DNA from 2 places in the Paraburkholderia sp. SSBN10T genome. Region 2 is predicted to be linked to the other one. Evidence: riboswitches for the same ligand, from Rfam matches in the RefSeq annotation. Region 2 holds a riboswitch; the other holds the start of a gene.

Region 1 (15,211 bases), on a different contig from region 2:
CACTGAAGTGCTGCGGCAGATCATGGAGAAGGGCTACGGCTGCAAGACCGATGTGGTGCCGGGCAGCACGGCGGCGACGGAAACGGCGCTTGCCCATAACGACGTGCAGGTGTGGGCCGAACAATGGACGGGCCGCAGCGAAATCACGGCCAAGGCGCTTGCTGCCGGTTCGGTGAAGCTCGTGGGCGACACCTTGCCGGGCGGCACGAAAGAGGGCTGGTTCGTGCCCGAATACGTGATCAAGGGCGATCCGGCGCGCGGCATCAAGCCGGCGGCGCCTGGCCTCGTCGCGGTGACGGACTTGCCGAAGTACAAGAGCGTGTTCGCCGACGACGAGGAACCTGAGAAGGGCCGTTTTCTGAACTGCCCGACGGGTTGGGATTGCGAGCGCGTGAATACGCGTCTGCTGAAAGTGCTGAACCTCGACGCGACGTATACCAACTTCCACCCCGGCACGGGCGCGGCGCTGGATGCTGCGATCGCTTCCGCGTACCAGCGCGGCGCACCGATTGTCTTCTACTACTGGGGGCCAGCCGCGTTGATGGCGAAGTACAAGTTCGCCGAACTGAAGATGCCGCCGTTCAACGACGCCTGCTGGCAGACCTTGCGCGACGAGAGCAGCACGCAGCAGTGCGCGTCGTCGTACATGGTGTCGCATGTGACGGTGGGCGTGTCGACGCCGTTCTATGACGCGGACCCCGGCCTGATGTCGATGCTCGCCAAGGTCAGGTTTCCTATGGATTTCCTGAACAATACGATTCTCGAGATGAGCACGAAGAAGCTCGACGGCTCCGCGATGGCCACGCAGTTCCTGCGCGATCACCCTGAAATGTGGAAGCAGTGGGTACCGGCGGAGGTCGCATCGAAGGTGCAGGCGAACCTTGGGACCTGAGTAAGTGCTTTGCATGGGATCAGAGTAAGCGCTAAAGCGCCAACTCTGATCGACAGCTAAAGCGCTAACTCTGATCGACCGCCTTGCATGGGACCGGAGTACCGTGCTGAAGCACGAACTCCGGTCGACCGCCTTGCGTGGGATCAGAGTAAGCGCTAAAGCGCTAACTCTGATCGACAGGAGTCAGTCATGAATGGTTTTTTTCTGCATCTGTCGATTGTCGATGTCGTCAACGACAAGGTCGGCGCACTCGTGGAGACCTATGGCGATACGTTTCACGCCTTTAGCCTGCTGGTGCTGAAGTATCTGCTGGTGCCGCTCGAAAGCAGCCTGCGGGTGTTACCCCCGTGGCTCGTGCTGGTGCTGGCGGGCGTGATGACCTGGCATGCGACGCGCCGCGTGGGCGTCGCCGCTTTCTTCGTGCTGCTGCTCTATGCGATCGGCTGCTTCGGCCTGTGGGACAAGCTGATGGAGACGCTCGCGCTGATGCTGGTGGCCACCGTGCTGTCGATTGCGATCGGCGTGCCGGCCGGCATCGTCTGTTCGCAGAGCAGCATGCTGCGGCGCATCCTCTTGCCGGTGCTCGACATCATGCAGACGCTGCCGAGTTTCGTGTACCTGATCCCGGTGCTGATGTTGTTTGGCCTCGGCAAGGTGCCGGCAATTTTCGCCACGGTGATCTACGCGCTGCCGCCGCTGATCCGTTTGACCGATCTCGGCATCAGGCACGTGGACGGCGATGTGATTGAAGCGGCACGCGCGTTCGGCACGACCCGCTGGCAATTGCTGCTCGGCGTGCAGTTGCCGCTGGCCCGGCCGAGCATCATGGCGGGCATCAACCAGACCACGATGATGTCGCTGTCGATGGTGGTGATCGCCTCGATGATCGGCTCGCGCGGTCTCGGCGAAGACGTGCTCGCCGGCATCCAGACGCTCGATGTCGGCAAGGGCATGCAAGCAGGTATCGCAATCGTGATTCTGGCGATCGTGATCGACCGCGTCAGCCAGGGCTATGGTCAGGAGCGACGTGCCCGGCGTATCGCGGCGGCGCAGCGCGACGCGCGGGTGCAGGCTCGCCGCCAGAAGCGTATGCAGGCGCCGGCGCAGCTTGCACACCCGGACGGCGCTGAACTTGCTAGCGAAGCGCGCCATTGATGCTAATAGGAAGCGGAACAGACGGCATTGGTGGCACAAGCGGCGCGGGCAGCACAGGCAGCACTTCGGCGCGCCGCTCCCGGTACACAGCAGCCTCACTTCACTGATTCAGCACGACGTTGGTTAAGGAGCGGCAAAATGAAAGCAATCCAGGTCAAGAACGTCTACAAGATCTTTGGACCGGCGAACGCGCATGCACGTGTACTCGAACTGCTACGGCAAGGCGCATCGAAAGCCGACGTACTGGCGAAAACCGGCTGCAACGTAGGCCTCAACAACGTGAACCTGACCATCGAGCCGGGGCAGATCTTCGTCATCATGGGGTTGTCCGGGTCCGGCAAGTCGACGCTGGTGCGGCACCTCAATCGTCTGATCGATCCGAGCGCGGGCGAGATTCTGGTGGACGGCAAGGATATCCTGAAGCTCAACGCGAGCGGCCTGCGCGAATTGCGCCGCTACCGCATCAGCATGGTGTTTCAGAACTTCGGGCTGCTGCCGCATTCGACGGTATTGGAAAACGCGGCGTATGCCTTGCGCACGCGTGGCGAAGCGCGCGAGGCGGCCTTCTCCGCCGCGCGTGACTGGTTGAAGAAAGTGGGCCTTGAAGGTTACGCGGAGAAGTTTCCGGACGAACTCTCGGGCGGCATGCGGCAACGCGTGGGCCTGGCGCGCGCGCTCGCCGCGGATACGGATGTGGTGCTGATGGACGAAGCGTTCTCTGCGCTGGATCCTTTGATTCGCACGGAAATGCAGGATCAGTTGCTGGAGTTGCAGGCGACGCTCAACAAGACGGTGGTATTCATCACCCACGATCTCGACGAGGCGCTGCGGCTCGGCACGCAGATCGCGATTCTGCGCGACGGCGAACTGGTGCAACAGGGCAGTCCGCAGGAGATTCTGCGCAACCCGGCGAACGACTACGTGCGCCGCTTTGTGGAGCGGCGCAGCGAGCGGACGGAGTTGGCGGCTTAGAGCGCGTGCAGACGTGAAGCAGCGGTGGCGTGGAAGCGGCGCGTCACTCCGGCGCGCTATCGTCGGGCCAGCGATTCTCGAACACGCAATCGGCGAGCGGCATGCGGGTCGCCCATCGTTCGGTCTCGAGCATCGGTTCCGCATAAAACCGGTCGACGTGGCCGAGGCACAGAATCGCCACGGGCCGCGCGCCCTCCGGCATATGCAGCAGGCCGCGCACCGCAGCGACGTCGAACAGCGACACCCAGCCCATCCCGAGCCCTTCGGCGCGCGCCGCGAGCCACATGTTCTGGATCGCGCAGGCCACCGAGGCGAGATCCATCTCCGGCAGCGTGCGGCGTCCGAAGATATGCTTTTCGCGGCCATCCATTAACGCCATCACCAGCAGCTCGCCGCATTCGAGCATCCCTTCGACCTTCAGCTTCATGAACTCGTCGCGCCGCTTGCCGAGCGCATCGGCGGTCGCGAGCCGTTCGCGCTCGACGGTTTCATGCAGCGCAACACGCAGCGCCGGGTCGGTGATGCGCGCTATCCGCCACGGTTGCATGAAGCCGACGCTCGGCGCATGGTGCGCCGCGTCGAGCAGGCGTTGCAGCACGGCCGGATCGACCGGGTCGCGCACGAAGTGCCGCATGTCGCGCCGTTCATGGATGGCGCGGTAGACGGCCTCGCGATCGGATTCGTTAAAACAGTTCGCCATGGAACAGGGCGGCCGCGAAGGCCGGGTTGGAAGGCCAGTAGGCGTGCATATAGGTGGCGACGATCGGGCCGGCACGGAACACGGCCTCACCGGGCGCATCGGCTTGCGCACGGGTGGCCGTGCGCAGCGGCGCGAGCGGTGTCGTCAGCTTCGAGTAGTGAAACGTATGGCCGGTCATGGTTCCGTGGACGCTGTCGATCTGTTGCATGCCCAGCGCGGCGAGGCGGGGCTGCATCGTCGCTTCGCCCGGCAGCAGGCCGAGCATCGGCGTGGTTGTGCCGTGGACGTCGGTGAGCTTCTCGAGCAGATAAAGCATGCCGCCACATTCGGCGACGATCGGTTTTTCCGCTGCGGCGTGGGCGCGGATCGCGTCCGCCGTATGAGTATGCCGTGACAGCGCGTGCGCGTGCAGTTCGGGATAACCACCGGGCAGGTAGAGGGCGTCGGCGGCGTCCGGCACCGGCTCGTCGGCAAGCGGCGAGAAATAGCTGACCCGCGCGCCCAATGCTTCGAGCAGTGTCACGTTGGCCGGGTAGATGAAGGAGAACGCCGCATCGCGGGCAATCGCGATGTGCTTGCCGGCGAGCCGACGCGGTAACGGCGCGCTGACGGGCGCATCGAATTTCACCGCGGGCGGCAGCTCGGCCAGCGGCGTTGCGGCGAGCGCGTCCGCAGCGCGATCGAGCCTTGCGTCCAGATCGTCGACCTCGCCGGCCTGGTGCAGGCCGAGATGCCGCTCGGGCAATTCGATCTCGTCCGCGCTGCCGATATGTCCGGTCCAGCGCATGCCGGCCGGCAACGCCTCTTGCAGCATCTGCGCATGGCGCGCCGAGCCGACCCGGTTGGCGAACACGCCATGAAACGGCACTTCAGGCCGGAATTGCGCGAGGCCGAAGGCAACCGCGCCGAAGGTCTGGGCCATCGCTTTGGCTGAAATCACCGCTACCACCGGCACGCCGAAGGCGGTGGCAAGATCGGCGCTGCTGGGCGTGCCGTCGTAAAGCCCCATCACGCCTTCGATCAGGATCAGGTCGGCCTCGGCCGCCGCCTGCGCGAGCAGTTCGCGGCAGGCGTGCTCGCCGACCATCCACAGGTCGAGCGACAGCACCGGCGCGCCGCTGGCGCGGGCGAGGATCATCGGGTCCAGAAAATCCGGACCGGTCTTGAAGACGCGCACACGCCGCCCTTGCCGCTGGTGGTAGCGGGCAAGACCGGCTGTGATCGTGGTTTTGCCCTGACCGGAAGCCGGTGCGCTGATGAACAGGGCGGGACAGGACGGCATGCTCAGAATTCCACGCCGCGTTGCGCTTTCACGTGCTGCTCGCGATACGGATGCTTGACGATGCGCATCTCGGTGACGAGATCGGCCGCTTCGATCAGCGCATCCGGCGCGTGGCGTCCGGTGATCACCACATGCAGCATCGCAGGGCGCGCGTTGACGACCGTCAGCACTTCGTCGAGCGGCAGGTATTCGTATTTCAGCACCGTGTTCAGCTCGTCGAGAATCACCATCTGATACTCGCCGCTTTCGATCATCCGGCGCGCTTCGTCCCAGCCCTTGCGGGCCGTGGCGATGTCGGCATCGCGGTTCTGGGTATTCCACGTGTAGCCGTCGCCCATCGTGACGAAATCGCAGCTGGCGATCTTGCCGAGAAAATCGCGCTCCGAAGTGTGCAGCGCGCCCTTGATGAACTGCACCACGCCGAGCCGCATGCCGTGGCCGAGCACGCGCACGGCCATGCCGAACGCGGCCGTGGTCTTGCCTTTGCCGGTGCCGGTGTTGACGATCAGCAGGCCCTTTTCGATGGTCGCTTCGGCCTGCTTTTTCTCGTGGCCTTCGCGGCGCCGCTGGGTCATGCGCAGATGCGCTTCGGGATCGGTTTTCATGGAAGATGAGGTTAGGTGGATTCGGTTGAGTGTGGAGCCGAGGCGGCCGCCTGCACCGCGATCGCCACGGTCACGCCGTCGAGCACCGTCTTCGCGACGAGCAGGCGGCCGGCGGGCGCGGCGAGCAGCGCGCACGGCTCGCAGACGCCGTCGACGCCGAGATGCGCGCGGGCGGCGGCCGACGGTGTCGGTAGGCCGGACACGGTGGCGATCTCAGCGCGGCTGAAGGTCCGCAAAGGCAGCGCATGACGCGCGCAGAATTCGAGCAGGCCGGGTTCCAGGGCTTTGGAGTCGATGGTGGCAACGGTTCGAATCGCCGCGAACGGATAGGCGCCGAGCGCGGCGTGCACGGCTGCGCCGATCTGCTCCACGGAGGTGTGCTGTCTGCAGCCTATGCCGACGCTGAGGGTCCTGGCGTCGTGTTCGGAGTGTTGGGTCATGCGGTGCCACATGTCATGCGCGACGGCGCGCGACGTGCGAACGCACGTGCTGGCACCAAACGCGCGCATACGATATCACAAGCGACTGCCGAAGTCGCACGGCCGGCTGCCTTGACGCGCGGGGCTCGCAGGCCTAAACTCCCACGCACTTTGGTGCTCGCGCGCGCGTTCTGAGCGTGCGCAGTTAAACGGGAAACAGGGTGTCCGCCTGCAACAGACCGGACCAACCTGTGCTGCCCCCGCAACGGTAAGCGAAGGCATCGCGCAAGCGGTGCAAAGCCGGCTTCAGTGCCTGCGCGCAAGGTCGCGCACGCATGCAACCACTGGGCGAGAAATCCCTCGCCTGGGAAGGGGAAGCGGCGTTTTCGCCAGCCCGGATACCGGCCAGAGAAGAGGGTTGGCGCTGCGGGGATGCGGCGTCTTGTCCACCATTTCGGTTCACCACTTCACGATGCTTGCCTGGCGCTGCTGGCGCGCCGTGATTCGTCCCCGCGTTTCATCTGAAACTCTCTCGCACCCGCCGGCGATGCATTCGCGCTGTCAGCCCCGTTGCGCGACTTCGCCGGCATGCCCAATGTGAAACACCTTTGGACGGATTGACCATGCAGAACTCCATGCGCAAAATCCCCGTCACCGTCGTGACAGGCTTTCTCGGCAGCGGCAAGACCACGCTGCTGCGGCATATTCTTCAGCACGCAGGCGGCAAGCGCATTGCGGTGATCGTCAACGAGTTCGGCGAACTCGGCATCGACGGCGAGATCCTCAAGGGCTGCGGCATCGGTTGCGACGAAAACGGCAACGAGACCGAAGGCCAATTGTATGAACTGGCCAACGGCTGCCTCTGCTGCACCGTGCAGGAAGAATTCTTCCCGGTCATGGAACAACTGGTGGAACGCCGCGCGCAGATCGATCATGTGCTGATCGAAACTTCCGGTCTCGCCTTGCCGAAGCCGCTGGTGCAGGCCTTCAACTGGCCTGCGATCAAGAACAGCTTCACGGTGGATGCGGTAGTGACGGTCGTGGACGGCCCGGCGGCGGCCAGCGGCCAGTTTGCCGACAACCCGGTGGCGGTGGACGCACAACGCAAGGCCGATCCGAACCTCGACCACGAATCGCCGCTGCATGAACTGTTCGAAGACCAGTTGTCGGCTGCGGACCTCGTGATCCTGAACAAGACGGATCTGCTCGGCGAGGCGCAGCAAGGCGCGGTCGAAGCGTTGATCCGCGAAGAGATTCCGGCGCAGGTCAAGGTGGTGCGCGCGCATAGGGGGCAACTGGATCTGCACACGCTGCTCGGTCTGGAGGCCGCTTCGGAGGCGACGATTCATCTGCGCCACGATCATCACGGCTCGGCCGAGGACGCGGACCATCATCACGACGAATTCGATTCGGTGGTGGTGCAGGCACCAACGCCGTCGCGCGAGGGCGTGATTGCCGCGTTGGAAAGCCTCGTCGAGAGCAACACGATTTACCGCGTGAAAGGCTTCGCTGCCTTGCCGGGCGCGCCGATGCGGCTCGTCATTCAGGGTGTGGGCCGGCGTTTCGACAGCTATTTCGACCGCCGCTGGCAAGCCGGCGAAACGCCGCAAAGCCGTTTCGTGCTGATTGGCGAAGACCTCGATCAGGCTGCGCTGCAAGCGGCTTTCGACGCCGCGCTGCGTACTGAAGCCCAGCCGCAGGCGTAATCGATCATGCATCTGCTGCGCACCACGCCGGGTGGCTTCGTCGACGACACCCAGGGTGTCATCCGGATCGATCAGCAACCCGCCGAGATCGTGGTGCTCAGCTCGGCCGATACGACGCTGTCGTTGCTCGCCAGCGTGGTGCCGCGCCTCGGCGCCGGTTTTCCGAGCGTGCGGCTCGCGAACGTGACGTACTTGCGGCAACCGGCTTCGGTCGATTTCTACGTCGAAGATGTCCTGCAGCATGCGCGCGTCGTGGTGGTCGATCACCTCGGCGGCGAGGCGTACTGGCCGTACGGGATCGAGCAGGTGGTCGCGCTCGCGGCGCGCAAGCAGCAAACGCTGGCGATGTTTTCCGGCGATTTGCAGGAAGATCCGAACCTGCTTGCTCGCAGCACGGCGGATGCCGCACTCTGTCATCAGCTTTGGCGCTATTTGCGCGAGGGCGGTGTGCAGAATGCCGAGGCGTTTTTGCGCTGTATCGCGCATCGCGCGTTCGGCTGGGGGCGTGAGCCGGCCGCGCCGCGCGTGCTGCCGGCGGCCACGCTTTATCACCCCGAACACGACACGCCGACAATCGAGGACTGGCAGGCACGCTGGCGCGCCGACGCTCCGGTCGTGGCGATCCTGTTCTATAAGGCGCATCTGCAGGCCGCCAATACGGCGGTATTCGATGCGCTGATCGAGGCACTCGAAGCGCAAGGGCTGAATGCGTTGCCGCTTGCGCTGACCTCGCTCAAGGATGTCATGAGCCGCGAGGTGCTGCAGCAGTTGTGCACGCAGCATGACGTCGCGCTGGTGCTGAACACCACCGCGTTTGCCGCCACGGCGATCGACGACCCCGAACCGCTGGCGCTCGCCGGTGACGCGCCGGTGTTGCAGGTGATCCTGAGCGGCGGCAATCGCGAGGACTGGGTCAAGGACAACCAGGGGCTGAACTCGCGCGATATCGCCATGCATATCGCGCTGCCCGAGGTGGATGGCCGCATCATTACGCGTGCCATCAGTTTCAAGGGGCTCGCGTATCGCTGTGCGCATACCGAGGTGGACGTGGTGCGCTATCAGCCCGATCACGAGCGGATCGGTTTTCTGGCCGAGTTGAGCCGTCGCTGGTGCCGCTTGCGTACGCTGGATAACGCGGACAAGAAGCTCGCGCTGATCCTCGCGAACTATCCGATGAGCGAAGGACGGATCGGCAACGGCGTGGGCCTCGATACGCCGGCCTCGGTGGTCGGCATTCTCCAGATGCTGGCGACCGAAGGCTATCGCGTGGCCGGACTGCCCGCGGATGGCGACGCACTGCTGCGCCAGTTGACCGAGGGTGTGACCAACGACCCGGTGGTGCGCGATCTGCGCCCCGCCTTGCAGAGTTTTGCGCTGGACGACTATCTGGCGCACTTCGCGCAATTGCCGGCGCAGGCGAGAGACGCCTTGAACGCGCGCTGGGGTCCGCCGCAGCAAGATCCGACGCTGCGGCACGGCCGCTTCATGATTGCCGGTTGGCGCTGCGGCCACGTGTTCGTGGGGATTCAACCGTCGCGCTCGCGGGAACAGGGCGATTACGCCAGCTATCACGACGCCGACCTCGTGCCGCCACATGCGTATCTGGCGTTCTATTTCTGGTTGCGCCACCGCTTCGGCGTCGACGCGCTCGTCCATGTCGGCAAGCACGGCAACCTCGAATGGCTGCCGGGCAAGAGCGTCGCATTGAGCGACGCGTGCTGGCCCGATCTGATCCTGGGGCCGCTGCCGCATCTGTATCCGTTTATTGTCAACGACCCGGGCGAGGGCAGCCAGGCGAAGCGCCGCGCCCAGGCGGTGATCGTCGATCATCTGATGCCACCGCTCACCCGTGCCGAAAGCTATGGCCCGTTGCAGAATCTCGAACGCCAGGTCGACGAATACTATGAAGCGCTGATGGTCGATCCGCGCCGCTCGAAGCTCTTGCGGCGCACGATTCTTGCCACCATCGTCGAGCATCGTCTGCATGAGGAACTGAGCCTGAGCGAGCCAGACGGACAGGACGCCGAAGATGCGCTGTTGACGCGCGTCGATGCGTGGTTGTGCGAACTGAAGGAAGCGCAGATTCGCGACGGCCTGCATATCTTCGGCCGCTCGCCCGAGGGCGTGCAGCGGCGCGATACGCTGCTGGCGCTCGGGCGCTTTCCGGTGGGCGACGGGCGCGGCGCGAAAGCGGGCCTCGTCGACGCGCTGGCGCGCGATCTGCAGATGGCGCATCTGTTCGATCCGCTCTCGGCGGATTGGGCCGCGGTATGGGACGGTCCGCGTCCCGAGGTCCTGCAGCAAGTCAGCAATGCGCCGTGGCGCCACAACGGCGATACGCGTGAGCGGCTCGAATTGTTCGCCGGCGCGTTGCTGGCTGAAATGTGCGGCGACCGCCACGATTCCGGCGTGACCTTGCCCGCGGCAGGGACGTTGCCGCAAACCGAACTCGTGCTCGAACGCCTGCGCGGCGACGTGCTGCCGAGACTCGACGCTTGCGGCTCAGAAGAGTTGCGGCACCTGAAGCGCGGGCTCGAAGGCCGCTTCGTGCCGGCAGGGCCGAGCGGCTCGCCCTCGCGCGGCCGGCCCGATGTGCTGCCGACCGGACGCAACTTTTACTCGGTCGACACGCGCGCGATTCCGACGCAAGCCGCCTGGTCGCTGGGACTGAAGTCCGCGCAGCATCTGCTCGAACGGCATCTGCAGGAGCATGGCGATTATCCGCGGGCGATCGGCCTGTCGGTCTGGGGCACCGCGACCATGCGCACGGGCGGCGACGATATCGCCCAGGCGATGGCGCTGCTTGGCGTGCGGCCGAAGTGGGCGCCCGGCAGCCACCGGGTGACCGACTTCGAGATCATGCCGATGGAAGTATTCGACCGGCCGCGCATCGACGTCACGCTGCGCGTATCCGGCTTCTTCCGCGACGCGTTCGCCAACGTGATGCATCTGTTCGACGCCGCGGTGCAGGCGGTGGCCGAACTCGACGAACCCGAGGCGCTGAACCCGATCCGTGCGCGCGTGCTGCGCGAACGCGACGCCTTGATCGCACGCGGCATGGACGCAGCCGAAGCCCGCAAACGCGCCGGCTGGCGCGTCTTCAGCGCCCGGCCCGGCGCTTACGGCGCGGGCCTGCAGGAGATCGTCGACACCCGGCAATGGCAGACTGACGCCGATCTCTCAAACGCATATCAGGCATGGGGCGGCTATGCCTACACCCAGAAAAGCGCCGGCGAAGAAGCGCGCCAGGCGTTCGGCACCCGGCTCGCCGCGCTGGACGTGGTGCTGCAGAACCAGGACAACCGCGAGCACGACTTGCTCGATTCGAACGACTACTACCAGTTCCAGGGTGGGATGGTCGCAGCCGTGCGGCACCTGGCAGGCAATCAGCCGGTCGTCTACCACGCCGACCATAGCAATCCGGAGACGCCGCGCGTGCGTACGCTGCACGAGGAAGTCGCCCGCGTGATCCGCTCGCGGGTGGTCAATCCGAAGTGGCTCGATGGCGTGAAGCGGCATGGCTATAAGGGCGCCGCGGAGCTTGCCGCGACGGTCGACTATCTGTACGGCTACGATGCCACGGCCCGCGTGATTGCCGACCACCAATATGCGTTGGTGACTGACGCCTATCTGAACGACGCTGCTACGTGCGAGTTTCTGCAGCAGCACAATCCGCATGCCTTGCATTCGATCTGCGAGCGGTTGCTCGAAGCAATGCAGCGCGGCTTATGGCAGACGCCAGGCGACTATCGCGCGCAAGTGGAACAGCATCTGCTCGCGAGCGAGCAGACCATTGAAGGAACCCGGCAATGAACGCAGCGACCGAGCTTCGCAACGCGCCCGCGGCGCGGCCCGTTTTTCCGTTCACCGCGCTGGTCGGGCAAGCGCCGTTGCAGCAGGCGCTGCTGTTGGCGGCAATCGATCCGGGCCTCGGCGGCGTGTTGGTGAGCGGCCCGCGCGGCACCGCCAAATCGACGGCTGCGCGAGCGCTTGCCGAACTGCTGCCGGAGGGGCAACTGGTGACCTTGCCGCTCGGCGCCAGCGAGGACCGGCTGATCGGCACGCTCGATATCGAAGGCGCGTTGCGCGACAGCGCGCTCAGGTTTTCGCCGGGGTTGCTGGCGAAGGCACATCGCGGCGTGCTGTATGTCGACGAAGTCAATCTGTTGCCGGATGCGCTCGTCGATGCGTTGCTCGACGCTGCCGCGAGCGGCGTGAATACCGTCGAGCGCGATGGCATCTCGCACAGCCATGAAGCGAGTTTCGTGCTGATCGGCACGATGAATCCCGAAGAAGGCGAGTTGCGGCCGCAACTGATCGACCGTTTCGGGTTGATGGTGGAACTGGAAAACTGCTTTGATCCGCAGGTGCGTCAGCAGATCGTCAAGGCGCGGCTCGCGTTCGATCTCGATCCGCAGGGGTTCCGAGCTGTCTACACGAAACGGCAGGAAGCGCAGATGCAGCGGATTCACGCTGCGCGTGCTGCATTGCCGGCCCTCGCTTTCGACGACACCGTGCATGCGCATGTCAGCGCGCTATGCATTGCGGCCGCAGTCGATGGCCTGCGCGCCGATCTGGTGATGCTGCGCGCGGCGCGTGCATTGGCTGCGCTTGAACAGGCAGATGCGGTAACGATGGAGCATGTCGATCGCGTTGCGGAAACAGTGTTGAAACACCGTCGGCATGATCGCGAAACGCCGCCGCGTTCGGACGCAACGAGCGAGCCGCCGGCGCCAGCGCAGGGTTCCACTGCGCCGAGTCCTGAGCCATCGCGCACCAGCGGGCCACCGAACGGCGACGGCGAGTGGGGTTACCTGCCACCCGAGCCAACCGGCACAACCCAGGTAAAAGGCGTCATCCCCCTCAACGCAAAAAAACGCTGAGCCATCGGGAGGGCGCTGCCGCTGATCTGTACAGCGGTTTTCGATGGCGCAAAGGCGCGGGTGCAGCGGCGCGCGGCAGCGGGCGAAGCACGCGTATCGCCTGGCCTTCGACCCTCGCCGCAAAACGCCGGCAGCGTCTGCACGCCGGACATCTACGCTTCATGCCGGCAGCGCCGCAAGGCGGCGTCCTGCATTGCTTCCTGCTCGACTGCTCCGGTTCGATGCTGGCGGGGCAGCGGCTCGCGCTCGCCAAAGGGCTGCTCGTCGCGTTGTTCGACCGCGCCAGTTCGGCACGCGCCGAGGCGGCGCTGCTCTGTTTCGGCGGTACGGGCGTCGAGCTTCGTTTTGGACCGGCGGTGCCGCGCTGGTGGAACGAGCGCTGGCTGCAACCGGTGGGCGGCGGTGGCGGCACGCCTCTCGCCGCCGGTATGCGCCGCGCCGCGCACCTGCTGGAACGGGCCGCGCGCCGCAAGCCTTTGCAGCAACGCTGGCTTTGGATGCTGACCGACGGACGCAGCGCCGACCTCCCGATGCGTCCCGCTGGGGCCGACCAGATTATGCTGGTGGATTTCGAGCGCGGTGCGATCCGGGTGGGGCGTTGCCGGCAGCTTGCCGAAGCGTGGGGCGCGATATGCGTCACGCCGGAGGAACTGATCGGCTAGCGGCGCGTGGCGACGCCAGCCGTAGCCGCTACCTGGTCCCGTTGGTCCAATACAGCACGTCGTCCTGGCGGTCGAAGACGAACACCTTCATGGCCATTTGTTGCGCCTTGTCGAGCCGGTCGAACTCGAGACCATGCACCGCGGGTTCACCAATCGCGCCCTTTTGCAGGTTGCGGATCACCGCGGTGGTTTCGATCAGCGTATCGAGCTCTTTGGACTTGAGGGCAAACGCGACGCGCAGCCGGTCGCCGATCTGACCGAGCGGCCACGACGCCGCGAGCGACATGCCGAGTGCGCTGATACCCTTCGCGAGGCCGAGCCCTTCGTACGATTCGCCCGTTTCGCCAATGCCGTAACGTACGGCGAAATGCGCGCGGACCCGGATCGATTTGCGTTCGCGCAGCCGCCGTATCACGCCGGGTTGCGACAGGACGATATAGTCGAACGGCAAGTGGCATACCGCCATGACCGTGCAGACGAAGCGAAACACCGCCTGACTGGCGATCGCGACAATCTCGACGTTTTCGCCGACGTTGAGCGGCAGGATCTTGCCTTCGAAAAGCGGCGGCGTGGCGAAGATCGCTTCGTTCGGCGCGACACCGATGATGCGGCACGGATGCATCGGCGCGGCGCTGCCGATCTGCTGGCGCAGGCCGAGCAGCGCACCGATGGTCAGGTGCATGTCTTTGACCGTCAACGGATCTGATGTGTCCGGCGCGCCGGGCGCAGCTTCGCCGGAGACTGCCGCGTCTTCGGACAGGTCGCCGCGATGCGGGATGAAGTTGTCGAACAGGAACTTGCGTTCCTCGACGCCGACCAGAATGGCGCCGGCATCGAATAGCAGGGTTCCGTCGCGATCGACGATGGGCCAGTCGAGCGGCGTGCCGACCGGTACGGTGTCGAGGGTCAGTGCGGCCGGCACGCCCTTGACGGGTGATTCCACGGTATCTTCGTTCATTGACTTTTTAGTAGCGAAGCAAGTGGCATATTGCCGATATTAACGTCAACGTTACCGAAAAGTTTAATTCTCTATTTAGTTGCGCTGAAACGGCGAGTGATTATTTTTATCAGTGCGCGTGATTCGATGCGCATCGCATACCAGCAGGCGCCGCGCCGCGCCGTGACCGTGCCCCGGCCTGCAACCGCTCAGGGATACCAGCGCGGCGTATAAACCCATTCCCCCTGCGCACCGCGTGTAAAGCCACGCGTCGTGGACGAGCCGATGATGACCATTGTGCGCATATCCACATCCGCCGAACGCAACTCGCCGAGCGTGGTGCTCCTGAGCGATGCTCCGGGCCGGCCGATATCGCGCCCCAGCACCACCTTCGTCCCGGCGGCGCGATACTCGCGCACGATGTCGAGCGCTTTATCGAGTTGCCAGGGCCGCGCCCGCGAGATGGGGTTATAGAACGCCATCACCAGATCGGCCTGGGCGGTGTGGCGCAGACGCGTTTCGATGATCGACCACGGCTTGAGGTTATCGGACAGCGACAGCATGCAGAAATCGTGTCCGAGCGGCGCACCGGCTTGCGCGGCCGTGGCCATGGCGGCCGAGACACCCGGCACGATATCGAGTTCGACCGCCCCCCAACTGGGGTCGTTGGAAGTGTCCAGGGCTTCGAGCACCGCGGCGGCCATCGCAAACACCCCGGGATCGCCAGACGAGACCACCACCACCGCGCGGCCGATGCTCGCCAGTTCGAACGCGTGGCGGGCGCGTTGCATTTCTTCGCGGTTGTCGGTGCAGTGCACCTGCTGATCGGTGCGAAATGGGCCGGCCATTTTGACGTAAGTCTCGTAGCCGAGGATATCGGTGGCTTCGATCAGCGCTGTGCGTGCCGCCGGCACCATCAACTCCGCGCTGCCGGGGCCGAGGCCGATCACGGTGAGGCGGCCACGGGCGCGGCCGATCGTTTCCGGGGCGATCGGTGT
Region 2 (15,211 bases):
GTTGCTGTGGAACCGCCAGAGCGCCGGCGTGCCGGCCACGAAGTCGCAGACGCTGAACGCGGCGGCCCTCAGGACGAGCGGCCTGGAAGAGGCCGCGGAGGAAAGAATCAAGGCGCTTGCCGAAGCCAACCTCATCGTCCGGAACAGTCCGGTCATCCCGTACCGTCTGCGTGGCGAGCCTTCGTTTCCGCTCATCTACATATCGCATGACATCACCCGGTTCGGCCACGACCGCGCAGCCTTGCTCGCCTCGCCAGCCTGGGCCAACGAGCTTGTCGACCCGGAGGACCAGGCCAAGGTCGATGCGGCACTCGCGCGAGTGCTGGAAAAGGATGCCGGAGGCGTCTCAATCGAGTTCCGCTTGCGCACTGCCGACGGCGCTTGCCGTTGCGTCGAGAATCGCTACATCCCGGTCCGCGACAAGGATGGACGGCTAATCGAAGTTGAAGGAATCATCGTCGACATTACCGAGCGCAAGGCAGCGGAGGAAAAGATCGCGCAGCTCGCCGACGTCGATGCGCTTACGGGTTTGGCGACTCGCGCCGGCTTCCTCGCGCAGGTGCGCCAGGCGTTCGCCGCGGCCCGACATGGCGCCATGCCGTTTGCGATTCTCCTCGTCGATCTCGACCGCTTCAAGCTGATCAACGAGAGACTGGGTGACCCGATCGGCGACCTGTTGCTTCGGGAAGTGTCGGCGCGTCTCAGGAACTGCATTCACGAATGCGGGCCGGGTGCCCGCTCGGTTGCCAGGTTAGGCGGTAACACGTTTGCCGTGCTGCAGGGCGAGCTGGCCGAGCCGGCGGACGCCGGGGCACTGGCTGCGCAGCTCCAAACGGCGCTGGCGGCTCCCTATCTGCTCAATGGCCACGATGTGCGTATCTCCGTGAGCCTTGGCATCCGCGCGTACGTAGAGAGCGACAGTGGCGCGGACGACATGCTGACGCAGGCCGAGTTGGCGCTCTACCGTGCGAAGCGTGAGGGCGGCAACCGCTATCGCTTTCATTCTGACGAACTCGACCAGCAGGTGCTCGAACGTGTCGCACTCGCAGACGATCTGAGCGGCGCGCTTGAGCGCGGCGAGGTGGAGCTCCAGTACCAGCCCGAGGTCGAGTTATCTTCGGGAAACATTCTCGGGATGGAAGGCCTGGTTCGCTGGCATCATCCGGCGCGAGGTCTCATTGCTCCCGGTGTGTTTATCCCGATCGCCGAGAGGGACGGCACCATGGCGGCGCTTGGGCACTGGGTGCTGGACGAGGCGTGCCGGCAAATGAGAGCCTGGCGCGACGAGGGGGTGGCCCCGCTGATGATCGCGATCAATCTGTCTCTGTTCGAACTCAGGAGCGCTCAAGCGTTTGTGCGCGATGTCGCCGAAACCGCCGCGAAGTGGCATCTCGCCCCCTCCGCTCTGGAATTCGACGTGACTGAGGCGACGCTGGCCAGGTTGTCGTGGGCACGCAGCGACATACTCCCGCAGCTACACGCGCTCGGCGCGAAGATCGCCATTGACGATTTCGGTAGCGAGTTCGCCTCGTTCGAGTACGTCAAGGCTTATCGCGTGAACCATCTGAAGATCGCGCAATCCCTCATCCACCGCTCTACCAGCGACCCCGCGAGTGCAGCGACGATCCGCGCCATCGTCAGCTTTGCGCACAGTATCGGGATCGGGGTCATTGCCCAAGGCGTGGAGACCGAGCAACAGCGGGCGCTACTGGCTGCAACGAACCGGGCGACGAGTGCGCAAGGTTTCCGTTTCAGCGAAGCGGTGGGGGCCGCTCGTGCCGGCGAGCTGCTGCGCCAGGGCAATATCGCGCCACGCGCGGGAGCCTGATCAGTCGACGCCGGACTCTTCCAACATCCGAACGGAATCGGCCCGGGCGTCTACGACGCCCATTCGCCGCGCGTGCCCAGCGCGGAGGTGGAAGCCGCCTTGAGCAACATGATCGCGGCGGCGCGTACCTTGCGGCAGAGGCTTGAGGTGGAGCGCAACCACACAGCCGCCGCCTGAACGTTTCGCGTAGCGCTTGATACCCCGTCCGTGAGTTATTCCAGACGGGGTTTTGGGCGTGCGTGGATTCAGAAGTAAAATGCGCGCGTACGACTCGTGGAAGCTGGTGTAAATCCAGCGCGGTCGCGCCACTGTGACCGGTTTCAGCACGGACCGGAAGTCAGACCTCGGCGTCGTATCCCTCCTTTCCGACTTTGGGGCGCGTAATCCCCAGGAGATATTCCCCAGTATGAAGTTGCGTCACTTGATCATGACATCTGCCCTGACCGTGTCGGGCTGGCAGATGGCGCATGCGGACGATTCGTCCTTACAACAACCGGACCAGGCATCGGCTGTCACCACTTTGCCGAATATCCTCGTCACCGGCGACACGCAGCACTTGCCGCAGTCGTTCGACCAGCGTTATGCCTCGACCCAGGTTCTGACCCGTGCGGATCTGGACCGTCTGTCGCCGGCCGACCCGAGCATCACGCAGGCCCTCGCGACGCTGCCCGGGGTCACGATTTCGCAAAACGGCGGCCCCGGTTCTTCCGCCTCCGTCAGCATCCGTGGTTCGTCGGCAAATCAGGTCGCGGTCTTTATCGACGGCATCCGGGTTGGTTCCGCAACCACGGGCGTAGCCGAATGGGCTGATCTTCCGACCTCCGCGTTCGATCGCGTCGAAGTGATTTCAGGCCCTGCGGCCGCGTCGTTCGGCGCCGATGCGGTGGGCGGCGTCGTGCAGCTCTTCACGAACCATGCCTCGAATCAGCCGAACCAGACTACGGTCTCCGTGGGCGGCGGCTCGAACAAGACCTTCGATACGCAAGTGCGCACCTCCGGCAGTATTCCTGCCACCGGTCCGCTTTCTGCATTGTCCGGCCTTACTTACTCAGTAGGCCTGCATGACTACAACACGGCGGGGATCGATGCGACCCGGCCGAATGCCTACGGGCACGAAGACGGTCGGAATCCTTATCATGCGCAGGACGTGGATGCGCGGCTCGGTTATGCGCACGACAACTGGTCGATCTCCACCTTCATGCTGTATCACCGGTCCGATCTCTCTTACGACAACGCAGGCGGCAACGACCGGCAGCTCGATCATCAGTTGACGACGGGTCTGGCGTTCCATCTGGATATCACGCCGTTTACCCAGTTCGACCAGTCGGTCGGCTACGCGACGGATCGTCAGTTCGTCTACGCGAACAACCCCGCTATCCCGAGCGATGAGATCGACTCGACGCGCTTCAGCACATCGACCTCGCTGACTCATCAGGAAAAAGGCCTGACGCTCTTCGGTCTGCCGCTGTCCGGCGAGACCAAGCTCGCCTACGATTTCTCCCGCGAGCAAGCCTTCCTGCCGTTCGATATCCCCACCGGTGTGCCGACACGCAACGATTCGGCCGTTTCGCTGCATCAATCGGCTACGCTCGGTGATTTGACGGTGTTCCTGGCCGGCCGCCACGAGATTGTCCAGGGCCAGTCGGTCAATACCGGCAATCTCGCGCTCGCTTATGCGATTACCCCGGTCTATACGGCACGCCTCTCGTACGGCAATGCATTCCGTCTGCCGACGTTCGACGACCTGTATTACCCGGGGTATGCGAACCCGAACCTGCTGCCCGAGCGCAGCGATACGGTCGAAGCCGCACTGGATGCCGCTACGTCGTTCGGCACCTTCACGGCTGCTTTGTATGACACGCGCGTGCACGACCTCATCAACTACAACTCGGTCACTTTCCTGCCCGTGAACATCGGCCGGGCGCACATCCAGGGTCTCGATCTCTCGTACAAGGGCACCCTCGGCCAATCCACGGCTGTCAGCGCGGCGCTCGGCATTCTCAATCCACAGGACGTCACCGACCAGAGCTGGCTCAATCGCCGCCCGCGTCAGACTGTCAGCCTCAGCGTCGACCACACGTGGGACGAGTTTCATCTGCATGCGCTGAGCACGGGCGTCTCGCTGCTTTACGGCGGATCGACCTACGACGACCAGGCCAATGCAATCTATCTGCCGTCGTACACGACGCTCGGCCTGCGTGCCGCGTACAAGGTCAATGCGCATCTCACCTTGTCGGCGAATCTGTCGAACCTGTTCGACCGTCAGTACGTGACGGCATACGGGTACAACACGTTGGGCCGCACGGCATTCGGCAAGCTGGCTTATACGTTCTAGGAGCAGGCCTCAGGCGAGGTTGAGAAGTTTTGTTCGAATGTGAGTAGTGCGACGCTTACGACTGCGAGAGGACGGCAAGCTCGGCGGGGAGCGTGACTTCAAGCAGTTCGAGGTCGGGGCTGCATTCGGCAAAGCCGTACGACATCTCTCCCGGAATCGTGATGCTGTCGTCCGTCGTGAGCGGGTACGCGTTCTCGCCTTGCATCACCGTCAGTTGTCCGGACAGCACGAAGAAGAAGCAGAACTCCGACACGTGCTTCTGCTGCTCGAGCGCCGCCGCCCGTTCCGGCCGCACCACGCGCACGCCGGCCAGACCGGCGGTCGCGCCGCCGATCCCCGTATCGGACGCGACGAAGCCGTTGATCCGCCACGGCGTCCAGCTCGCGTGCCGCCTTTCGTAGCGCAAGAACCGCTGTCCGTCGAAATCGCGCTCTGGTTCGAGCGTCGGAGTCGGCAGCGTCGTGCTGTGATCGGCCATGGTGATGTGCTCGGCCGGACTACCGATCTCGACCACCTCCGCGCCTGCCGAACTCTCCAGCACGCGGTGCCGGATGCACGGCGGCTGCAGCACGCAGTCGCCGGCGTTCAGTACGAACGGCTCGCCCTGGCCTTCGTAGACGACGCGCACCCAGCCTTTGCGGCAGAAGATCATCTGGAAGCGGATCTTGTGGAAGTGCACGTAGTCGGGCACCGGGCCGCCTTCGAGAATGCGGATGTGCGACGCGATGAAGGCACCGCCGTGGCGGTTCGGCAGCAGGTCGCGATAACGCAGCCCCGCCCGGCCGACGCTCCACGTGGCGCCGTCCTGCGCTCGGGACAGCACCAGTTCCTGCCGGTTGACGGGCTCTTGCATGCGCGGTTCGGCCGCGATCAGGCGAATTTCGACGCCATTCGGGGCGATCAGCGTGCGCTGCGCTTCGCCGAGTTGCAGTTCGTCGTCGCACAGCACGTCGAGTTTCGTCACGCCGTCGGGCAGGCCGACGCCCAGCCGCAGCGTCAGGTTGAGGCCCGACAGGATCGCCGTGCGGGGACTGTCGGCGGGGAAGATCGCGTCGATGCGAAAACCCAGCCGCTCGATAAAGAACTGCGTCGTCGCGGCGAGATCGGTGCATGACATCGGCACGAGGAAGCCGCGAACGCCGGTGAGCGGCTGGAACGGAAGCGGGGTGGTCATGAAAAGGTATCCGTGGGTTGCTGTCGCTGTGGAACAGGAAGGGTGCAATTGCGTTTCACCATGCCTGCCACGGCGGCCCGGTCAGCACGCACGACACGCCTTCGCGGCGTGGCGCCTTCGAACGCACGTCGCGCGGCGTCGTCATCGCGGCAGATGCGCGGCGACGCGCTCGATACCGGCCACGGTGGTGCCGGCGCCAGGCGACAGCCGCAACGTGCGGCCGCGCGCATCGATCAGGATACGCTGCGCGGCCAGCGCGGCGACTACCTGTTGCGGATCGAGATGCGCGGGCGTCTGCACCATGACGCTGCCGCCGCGCGCCGCGTCGTCGCGTGGCGACAGCAGCGTGTAGCCGAGACCGTCGGCGATTTCGATCAGATGATGGCACAGCGCGAGGTTGTGCGCGCGCAGCTTGCCCGGCGGCTGCGCGAGCAGCCAGTCGAAGCCGGGTTTCGACGCGACGAACGGCAGCAGCGACGGCGTACCCGTGTCGAAGCGGCGCGCGTCCGGTGCGTACGCGAAAGTGTCGAGGTTCCAGTTGAACGGATCCGCCTGGCTGAACCAGCCGCGCACGCCAGGCTGCATGCCGGTGGCCAGCAGATGCGGCGCGATATAGCCGAGGCCCGTGCCGGGCGCGCCGCACAGCCACTTGAGCGTGGAGCCGCAGACGCAATCGAATGGCGTCTCGCGCAGATCGAACGGCAGGATGCCGGCGCCCTGCGTGATGTCGACCGCAACGAGGCTGCCGGCGCTGCGCGCGTGGGCGGCGAGCGCGGCGAGGTCGACCCGCTTCGAGGTCAGCGACGAGACCCACGTAACCAGCGCGAGCCCGACATCCGCGCTCCAGGCGCCGATGAAGTCTTCGTCGCGCACATACGCTTCGCCTTCGCGCACGGGCACCGTCTTCAGCGTGAAGCCGCGCCGCGCGGCCACGCCGTTGAGCAGGAAATGCAGGCTCGGAAAGCAGTCCGCGGCGACCAGCACGGTGCGCCCAGCCAGCGCGGCGTCGTCGAGGCCGTCGAGAAAGCGCGCGAACACGTCGGTCACGTTCTGTGCGCCGAACACGTGCGCGGCGTCGGCGCCGATCAGCGTCGCCCAGTTCGCCAGCAGCGCGTCGCGCGCGGCGAGCCCGACGCCCCAGCGGCGCTCGTCGGGCGCATACCAGTCGGCCGTGAAGCGCGCGAGCGCCTCCGTCACCGCTGCCTGCTGGCCCGGAAACACGCCGACAGAGTGATACATCAGCCAGCCGCTGAAGTCGTCGCCGGCGGCGAGAGAAGAGGAAGTCATGGTTGCGGTCTCGTCCGGAAATCGCGTCCGGGAACTAGAGGTGTTTGTCGATGAAGCGGTGATAGATGCCGATGCAACCGAGGCTCAACACCGCACAGCCCATCAGGTAGAGCGCCGGCGAGACGGGGTCGCGGGTCCAGTTGATCATGGCTGTGACGAGCCACGGCGTGAAGCCGCCGAACGCCATCACGCCGATGTTGTAACTGAAGCCGAGGCCGGTGCTGCGCACCGTGGTCGGAAAGAGGGACGACAGCACCGCCGCGAGCGGCCCGAAGTAGATCGCCTTCAACGCGCCGGCCAGCACCATGATCGTCATCAGTACCCCGAACGACGGCGCGCCGATCAGCCAGCGGAAGCACGGATAGATTGTCAGCAGCGTGACGACTGCCGAGAGCGTCATCATCCGGCTGCGGCCGTAGCGGTCCGCGAGGTGGCCCATCAGCGGCGTGAACACCATCAGGATCGCGCCGGTCAGAACAGTCGCGGCGAATCCGGTCGACGCAGGCAGATGCAACTGCTTCACCGCATACGTCGGCATGTAGAGAATCATCAGATAGCTCGCGGCCGTCGAGACCGCCATGATGCCCGCCGCGAGCGCGACGCGCCCCAGGTGTCGCGCGAGCAGGTCGCGCACCGGCGCGGCGTGCTGCGCTGCGGACGGCTGCAGCGTGTCGTCGATATGCCGGCGGATGTAAAGACCAACCGGCGCCACCAGCAGGCCGAACACGAACGGCATGCGCCAGCCCCATGTCTCGATCTGCGCGGGCGTGAGCTGGGTGCTCAACGCGAGCCCCGCAAACGACGCGAGCACCGTGGACATCCCCTGACTGGAAAACTGCCAGCTACCCAGAAACGACTTGCGCGCGGACGGCTGTTCAATCATCAGCGCGGTGCCGCTGCCGAACTCGCCGCCCGTCGAAAACGCGATCAGCACGCGCGCGAGCATCAGGCCGACCGGAGCGGCGAGACCGATGCTCGCGTAGGTGGGAATCAGCGCGCAGACCAGCGTGCCGAGCGTGGTGAGCCACAGCGCGGCGAGCAGGGCGGCCTTGCGGCCGCGGCGGTCCGCGTAGCGGCCGAGCACCAGCGCGCCGAGCGGACGGAACACGTATGAAATGCCGAACGTGCCGAACGTCAGCAGCAGCGACACCGTATCGTCGTGGGTCGGGAAAAACAGCTTCGACAGCGTGACCGCGAAAAAGCCATACGCGGCGAAATCGAACCATTCGAGCGCATTGCCGATGCTGCTGGCGACGATCAGGCGCTTGAGCGGCCGGTTGTCCTGGCGGGCGGACGGTCGATCGGTGACGATGGATTGCATGGCGTGAGGTCCGGAGGAAAGCGGCGGCGGGCCGAGGCGGGCAGTGGGGAAATCAGCGCACGGCAGAGGTTCGAAGCGCGTCGTGCACCGCGCGTCCCGATTCGCCGAGATCCCAGAAGAGGCCGGCCATCATCTGCAGCGCTTCGTGCGCGACGCTGCCGAGCAGATGCTCGTCGGGCGCGTGCTGACGGCAGTTCGGATACGAATGCGGCACCCAGATGGTCGCGAGGCCCAGCGTCGTCGCGAAACATTCGTTGGGGATCGTGCCGCCGAGGTTCGGCAGGATCGTCACCGGCTTGCCGGTGGTCGCCGCGATCGAGGCCTCGGCCCAGCGCGACCACGGATGATCGGGGTCGAGCCGCGTCGCGCTGCCTGAGGCCTCGATCGTCACGTCGACGTTGTCGAAGCCTTCGCGGCGCAGATGCGCAATGAGCAGCTCGCGCGCGTTCAGCCAGTCGGTGCCGACCACGAAGCGCAACTGGCAGATGGCCTCCGCATAGGCGGGAATGGCGCTCATCGGCCGGCCGACATTGCCCGCCTGCATCGCGAGCACTTCGAGCGTGTTCCAGGCGTAGACGCGTTCCGCATCGCTGAGACCCGGCTCGCCCCAGCCCTTCGACAGCGGCGGGTCGCCTTCATCGGCACCCACTTCGAGCTTTGCGACCAGTTCGCGCACGCGCGGCGGAATCGGCGGCGGCAGCAGTCTGTTGACGCGGATCCGGCCCTGGCCGTCGACGAGGCTCGCAAGCGCATTCGCCAGCACCGTCGCGGGATTGGCGAGCACGCCGCCCCAGTTGCCGGAATGACGTGCGCCGAACGCGTTCGCGACGCGCAGCCGGAAATGCAGCGCGCCGCGCGAGCCGAGGAACATCGTCGGTGCGGCGGCACGCTGGCGTGGACCATCCGACGCGATCAGCAGATCCGCGCGCAGGCGCTCCGCATAGCGGGCGCACACCGCATCGAGCCCGGGAGAGCCCACTTCCTCGCCCATTTCGACGATCACCTTCGCATTGAAGCCGAGCGCGCCGCGCGTGGCGAGCACCGAGGCGAGCGCCGCGAGGTTGATCGAATGTTGTCCCTTGTTGTCGGCGGTGCCGCGGCCGTACCAGCGGTCGCCTTCGACCCGTAGCTCCCACGGTGAGCGGCCGTCGCTCCAGTTAGGCTCGTCGCCGTTTACTACGTCGCCGTGGCCGTAGATCAGCGCCGTCGGCAGGCCGGCGGCCTCGATGCGCTCGCCGAGCAGCAGCGGCGGCATGCCCGCCACCGGGTTGTCCACGATCTCGGTCGTGAAGCCCAGCGCGTGCAGCGCGGGCGCGATTTCGTCGCACAGATAGCGGCGCAGCGCTGCCCCGGCCTGCGGATTCTGGCTCTCCGTGCGCAGGCCGATGCGGCGGCTCAACGCGGTGTGAAAGGCGCCGCTTTCGAAGTGGCGGGAGGCGTGCAAGAGGGCTGTGGAGCGGGTCATGTAGAGAGGTCGGAGCATCGATGACGTCCAGACTACCGGCAGCGAAAGTTTTTTGTATTCGCAATCAAACAACGTATATTTGCGAAAATCGCAAACCCCGGGTGAGACACGCCATGCGCAATCTGCTCGATTCGTCGCTGTACTACTTCTCGGTGGTGGCGCAGAGCGGGTCGCTGACCGCGGCGACCGACAAGCTGGGCGCGACCGTCTCGGCGCTGAGCCGCCACATCGCGAAGCTCGAGGGCGACGTCGGCGCACCGCTGTTCGAGCGGCACGCGCGCGGCATGGTGCTCTCCGACGCGGGCCGCATGCTGTTGCGCTATGCGCAAAGCAGCCTCGCCGATGGGCAGGCGGTGATGAGCGCGATCCAGGGCGACCAGACGCGGCGCGAGCGCAACCTGCGGATCGCCTGCACCGAGGGCTTCGCGCTCGATTTCCTGCCGAATTCGCTCGGCCCGTTCTACGCGCAGCATCCGGACGCGGTGATCGAGATCGAAGTGACGTCGTCGGACCGCGCGAGCCGCATGCTGGTGGACGGCGACGCGGCGATCGCGCTGTCGTTCAGTCTGAAGCCGGAACCCGACGTGGTGGCGCGCCTCACGCTGCCCGCGCCGGTGATGGCGCTGATGTCGCGCGATCATCCGCTCGCCGTCCGGCCGTCGCTCGTGCTGTCCGATCTGCATCCGTATCCGGTGCTGCTGCAGGACACCGGCACGACGATCCGGCAATTGTTCGACATCGCTTGCAACGTCGAGGGCATCGACGTCGTGACGCCGATCACGAGCCACTATGTCGCGTCGCTGTACCGCTTCACCCAGGTCATTCCCGGCGCGATCATGCTGTCGGGCTTCATGTCGGTCGCGAACCGGCTCGACGCGGACGGGCTCGTCGCGGTGCCGTTCGCGAGCGCGCTGCTGCAGCAGCGCCGCCTGCAGGTCAAGACATCCGCGACGCGGCCGCTCGCCGGACTCGCCACCCTCTGCCTCGATCACCTGATCGCCGATCTGCAGCGCACCCAGGCACGGCACCCGCAGCCGGCGTAACCCGCCGACACGCTAACGCACGGTCGAGCTTTGCGCCACGCGCAAAGCCCGCTTGTTTGATTTCGAACACGCCAGGGAAATTGCGACGCTAGAGTGCATCGACGCTGACTTCGCGAACCACACGCGAAGCGCCCGATTCCATTCAACCCTGGAGATCAATGTGAGAAAGAGCCTGCTTGCCGTCGCGGCGTCAATGTTATTCCTTAGTACTGCTCATGCACAGAGTAGTGTGACGCTGTACGGTATCGTCGATGCTGGTGTCGCCTTCAACAGCAATTCCGGCGGCAGCAGGCTCTACGAGCTGTCGAGCGGAAACATGCAGGGCAGCCGCTGGGGGCTGCGTGGCGCCGAGGACCTGGGCGGGGGCATCAAGGCCGTTTTCGTGCTGGAGAACGGCTACAACGTGACCAACGGCAAGCTGCTGCAAGGCGGCGACGAATTCGGCCGGCAGGCGTATGTCGGGCTGGCGTCGGATCGCTTCGGCGCGCTCACGCTAGGACGCCAATACGATGAGGTGGTGGACTTCGCGGCGCGGTTCGAATCCGCGGCGCAGTGGGCGACCGGCTACGGTGCGCATCCCGGCGATCTGGACAATCTGCAAAACACGAACCGCGTGAACAACGCGATCAAGTTCCGCAGCATCGATTACGCGGGCTTGAAGTTCGGAGGCGTGTACAGCCTTGGCGGCGCCGCCGGGCACCTCGGCACGAACCAGATCTGGTCGCTCGGCGCGGGGTACGACAACGGACCGCTGTCGCTGGGTCTTGCGTACCTGAATGCGCGCGACCCGAACTTCTCGTTCTTCGGCAACAACAGCACGTCGAGCACCACCGCGTCGAACATGACGGCCAGCAATGTCTATTCGGGCTATGCGTCCGCGCAAACCCAGCAGATCATCGCGGCGGGCGCGGCGTACCGGATCGGCAACGCGACCCTAGGCGCGATGTACACCAATACGCAGTTCCGCGGACTGGGTGCGTTCGCGTCGCTCGACTCGCTGCATTACCACGGCACGGCAGCGTTCCACAACGCCGAAGCGAACTTCAAGTATCTGGTGACGCCGGCGTTGACGCTAGGTGTTGCTTACGACTACACGAAGGGCTATGGCGTGAACGACGCGACGTATCAGCAGGTCAACCTGGGTGCCGACTATTTCCTGTCGAAACGAACCGATGTCTATATCTCGGGCATCTACCAGCATGCGAGCGGTACGGACTCGACCGGCAAGACGGCGGTCGCGGACATCACGGGGTTCTCTGCATCTTCGACCGGCAACCAGCTCGTCGCGATAACTGGCATAAGGCACAAGTTCTAAGAGCCTTCGCACGGGATAAGCTGGGCTGGCATTCACGTCGTGGCTTTGCTCTATCGGGCGGAGCGCGCGTCTTTCCGGATGCGCCAGTGCGGCGAGGCAGGTGCAGTAGCATCGAGGCTAATGCACTAAGCGGATCTGTTTCGTTCCAGGCGCGCGAACATGACAATCGAGAACAGCAGGACAAGCGCCACGGAAACCAGCGCCACGCCAAAGCGCCGATAGGCCGCCTCGCCATCGGCCGAGGTCATGAAAATCCCAAACACGGCCACGCCGAACGCACCGGCTATCTGCCGGAAGAAATTCACCACGGCCGAGATCATGCCGCCGCGTTCCGGGCCGATCGAATTCATCGCGATGGCAGTGATCGTCGGCGTAATCAAGCCGGTTCCGAAGGTCGTCAGCGCGAAGGCCGGCAGCATCGAGGCGTAGCCGTTGCGCAGCGCGGGGAGGGCGAGGTACAGCAAGCCGGGAATCATCAGCGCGAAGCCGATCGCGATGGCGCGCTGCGGGCCGTGCGTCTTGCTGATCCTGGCGCTCAACAGGTTGGAGACGATCAGCGGCAGCGTGATCGGTATGAAGGCGAGGCCGGCCTGCAACACCGTCATCTTCAGATAGTGCCTGAAATACAGGCTCGAAAAGAACACCATGCCGAAGTAGACGAAATTCACCATCACGGCAATCAGCAATGCCTTCTGCAGTCCGATGTTGCGGAAAATCTCCAGTGGAATCGCCGGGTCGTGCAAGCGGTTCTCAAGCCGGATGAACAAGACGAACGCCGCCGCTGCCCCCGCCATGAGCGCCAGTTTCGCCTCGCGCGACAGGCCGGCGTAATTGATGATAAGAACCAGAAGCGTGGTGGCGAAGCAGAGAATCAGCACCTGGCCGATCCAGTCCTGCTTCCTCGCCTTGCGCAGTGGCGTAGCCCTCACGTATTTCGCCGTGAGAACCATGCCCAGTGCACAGACCGGCAGGTTGATGAAAAAAATGTAGCGCCAGTTCGCAACGGAATTGATGATGCCGCCGAAAATCGGACCGCAGGTCAGCGCGGCGCCGCCAAACGCCATCCAGATGGACACCAGCGTCAGCCTGAGACTCTTGTTGTCCCGAAGCGACCAGTTGATGAGCGCAAGCGAATTCGGCACGATGATCGCTGCGCCGATGCCCTGAACGAAGCGGGCCGCCAGCATGGTGGGCACCGTGGGCGCCATGCCGCAGGCGAGCGATGCGACGCAAAAGACCGCGTAGCCGAGGAGCAGAAAATTTTTGCTGCCGTAGCGGTCGCCGAGCACGCCCGCCGAGAGCAGCACAACGGAAAACGACAGCGTGTAGGTATTGACGATCCACTGCAGCATCGCCACGTCGATCTGAAAGTACTGTTGTATCGCGGGCAAGCTGAGGTTGACGATCGAGACATCGAGTTGCACGACGAAGTAGCCCAGTGACGTGGCCGCCATCATCGATACGAGCTGCCAGATGCGCATCGGGTGGTTCACGCCGGCAGTCGCAGTCGCGTACGCGGTTGGAGTCTCGCTCATTGTTCTTCTTCACAGGGGATGCGGATGGCCGCGCCTTGCGCCCTTGTCGATGCAGTCGTCCAAAGGCCGCCGGGCGGCGCCGGAGTTTCGTGGGCACTTAAGGATGCGATGCGCCGGGGTAACTGTCCAATATATTATTGACTGGCTACTAGGTCGAAGAATATATGAATCATGGAGGTGCGGCTCAACTCAGGTTTTCCTCGCCCACAGCGCGAGTCCCGCGCATGCGACCAGCAGCGTGCCCGTGACGAAGAACACCGAATGCAGTCCAAGCGACACTCCAATCGCGCCACCGATCACAGGGCCGACGACTTGACCGCAGAATTGCGCGGACTGCAGATAGCCGAGCATTTGCCCGGTCTTGCTTTCGTCGACCGATTGTCTGGCCAGCTTGGCGATGGACGGCAGGAGTCCAGCGAGGGTCATCCCCATCAGCACGCGCAATCCAGCAAGCTGCCACCACGCTACGACGAAGGCCTGCGGGATCATTACGAGGCCGGTGAGCACCAGACAGCCGATGATGACATTCCAGCTACCGATGCGGTCCGCCAGCGCGCCCAGCCGGGCCGCCGTCAACATGCTGCCTAACGCGGAGCACGCCATGACCACGCCCGCGATGCGAGCCAGGTGTGCGGCCGGAACGCCGAGAGCGCCGATATACACCGTGATGATCGGCTCGATCGACATATTCGCGAGCAGAACCATCATCGCCGTTACAAGAAGCGCCGCTACCACCGCGTAGTTCGCCCGCCGGATTGGGGCTGCGCTCTGGCCGGCGGCTCGATGCCTCGCGTGGTCGGCCGGATCGAAGTCTTCCTTCACGACGAAGATCGTGAGCAACGCCGCCACCGAGATCATCGCCCCGCCGGCGAAGAACGTGCCGCGAATCCCGATCCACTCCGGCAACAGCCCGCCGATCAACGGTCCAACCAGGTTGCCCGCGAGCGCGCCGGTCGACAGGATCCCCAACGCCCAGCCGGCCCGCTCACGCGGCGCCTGCGAGCCGACCATCACGGTGGAGGCCGACGAGTAGCCGCCTACCAGGCCGGCGATCAGACGAAGCGCGACCAGTTCATGGACCGAATGGACGACGCCGATTAACGACATCACCACGGCCATGCCGATCGCCGCGCGCACGAGCATCGGCTTGCGGCCGTAGCGATCGGCCAGACGTCCCCACAGCGGCGCAGTGACCGCCGTCCCGAGAAACGTCGCCCCGAATGCGACCCCGGACCATTGAATGACTGCCGACTGCGATTCGACGCCGAGTTGCCGGACATACAACGGCAGGAACGGCAGCAGCATGCTCAGGCTGACGAGCGTGGTGAACGAACCGAACACACAGACCGCGAGATTGCGTTTCCAGTGGTTCTCATTGCGTTCGGCGTAACCGGCCGAGGTCCGCTGGTGAGCGGGACGCAACAGGGAGTGAGCAGGTTGATTCATTTCTTCCTCAGCGCAGCAAACAGGTCGACAGCCAGAGCGAGTGTCAGCGAAGCGGCGCCGATCGCGAACAGCATCAGGTAGTTGCCGCCGCTCGCCGAAAACAGGAAAGACAGCCCATACGCCGCGACGGCTTGCAGCACGGCGAAACTGGTGGTGGCCTTGCTCCAGGCGCCTTTCTGCGCGGCAGGATGGTGTACCAGGAGTTCATTCACGCGGCCTAATACGAGCGGCACGATGCCCGGCGTAAACGCGCCCACCACCACGCTCGACACCATCAACCCGGCGGGCCCGAGCCCGAGCGCCGGAAGCGCAACCGCGACGATCTGCATGACATAGGCGGCGCGCAGCGCCGGGCCGAAACCGGCACGGTCGGCCAAGTGGCCGGTGAGCAGCGGACCGACGATGGCGCCGAGGCCATACAACACCCAGTACTGCGCGCCGGCGTCAACGCCCTTGCCGAGC

The links. Region 2 has a riboswitch for cobalamin ahead of AC1ECK_RS01020 (TonB-dependent receptor domain-containing protein). Riboswitches for the same ligand answer to the same signal wherever they lie in the genome.
Region 1: linked by a shared signal. The riboswitch ahead of cobW (cobalamin biosynthesis protein CobW) and the one ahead of AC1ECK_RS01020 (TonB-dependent receptor domain-containing protein) in region 2 are both predicted to bind cobalamin.

What each region holds. Positions count from the first base shown of each region.
Region 1 covers NZ_JBWQQI010000022.1:17,250-32,460, reverse strand. The annotation lists gene AC1ECK_RS28140 (ABC transporter substrate-binding protein) at 1-892, shown strand, start outside; gene AC1ECK_RS28135 (ABC transporter permease) at 1,082-2,047, shown strand; gene AC1ECK_RS28130 (quaternary amine ABC transporter ATP-binding protein) at 2,186-3,019, shown strand; gene bluB (5,6-dimethylbenzimidazole synthase) at 3,063-3,719, opposite strand; gene AC1ECK_RS28120 (cobyrinic acid a,c-diamide synthase CobB) at 3,703-5,001, opposite strand; gene cobO (cob(I)yrinic acid a,c-diamide adenosyltransferase) at 5,004-5,606, opposite strand; gene AC1ECK_RS28110 (cobalamin biosynthesis protein) at 5,618-6,046, opposite strand; cobalamin riboswitch at 6,181-6,449, shown strand; gene cobW (cobalamin biosynthesis protein CobW) at 6,649-7,731, shown strand; gene cobN (cobaltochelatase subunit CobN) at 7,738-11,544, shown strand; gene AC1ECK_RS28095 (magnesium chelatase ATPase subunit I) at 11,541-12,614, shown strand; gene AC1ECK_RS28090 (vWA domain-containing protein) at 12,641-13,276, shown strand; gene AC1ECK_RS28085 (flagellar brake protein) at 13,305-14,234, opposite strand; gene cobJ (precorrin-3B C(17)-methyltransferase) at 14,423-15,211, opposite strand, start outside.
Region 2 covers NZ_JBWQQI010000001.1:218,204-233,414, forward strand. The annotation lists gene AC1ECK_RS01010 (putative bifunctional diguanylate cyclase/phosphodiesterase) at 2-1,828, shown strand; partial or broken gene AC1ECK_RS01015 (hypothetical protein) at 1,862-2,005, shown strand; adenosylcobalamin (AdoCbl) riboswitch at 2,094-2,183, shown strand; gene AC1ECK_RS01020 (TonB-dependent receptor domain-containing protein) at 2,235-4,163, shown strand; gene AC1ECK_RS01025 (cupin) at 4,219-5,337, opposite strand; gene AC1ECK_RS01030 (aminotransferase class V-fold PLP-dependent enzyme) at 5,479-6,624, opposite strand; gene AC1ECK_RS01035 (MFS transporter) at 6,659-7,945, opposite strand; gene AC1ECK_RS01040 (M20 family metallopeptidase) at 7,998-9,410, opposite strand; gene AC1ECK_RS01045 (LysR family transcriptional regulator) at 9,524-10,453, shown strand; gene AC1ECK_RS01050 (porin) at 10,614-11,768, shown strand; gene AC1ECK_RS01055 (MFS transporter) at 11,894-13,303, opposite strand; gene AC1ECK_RS01060 (MFS transporter) at 13,493-14,749, opposite strand; gene AC1ECK_RS01065 (YbfB/YjiJ family MFS transporter) at 14,746-15,211, opposite strand, start outside.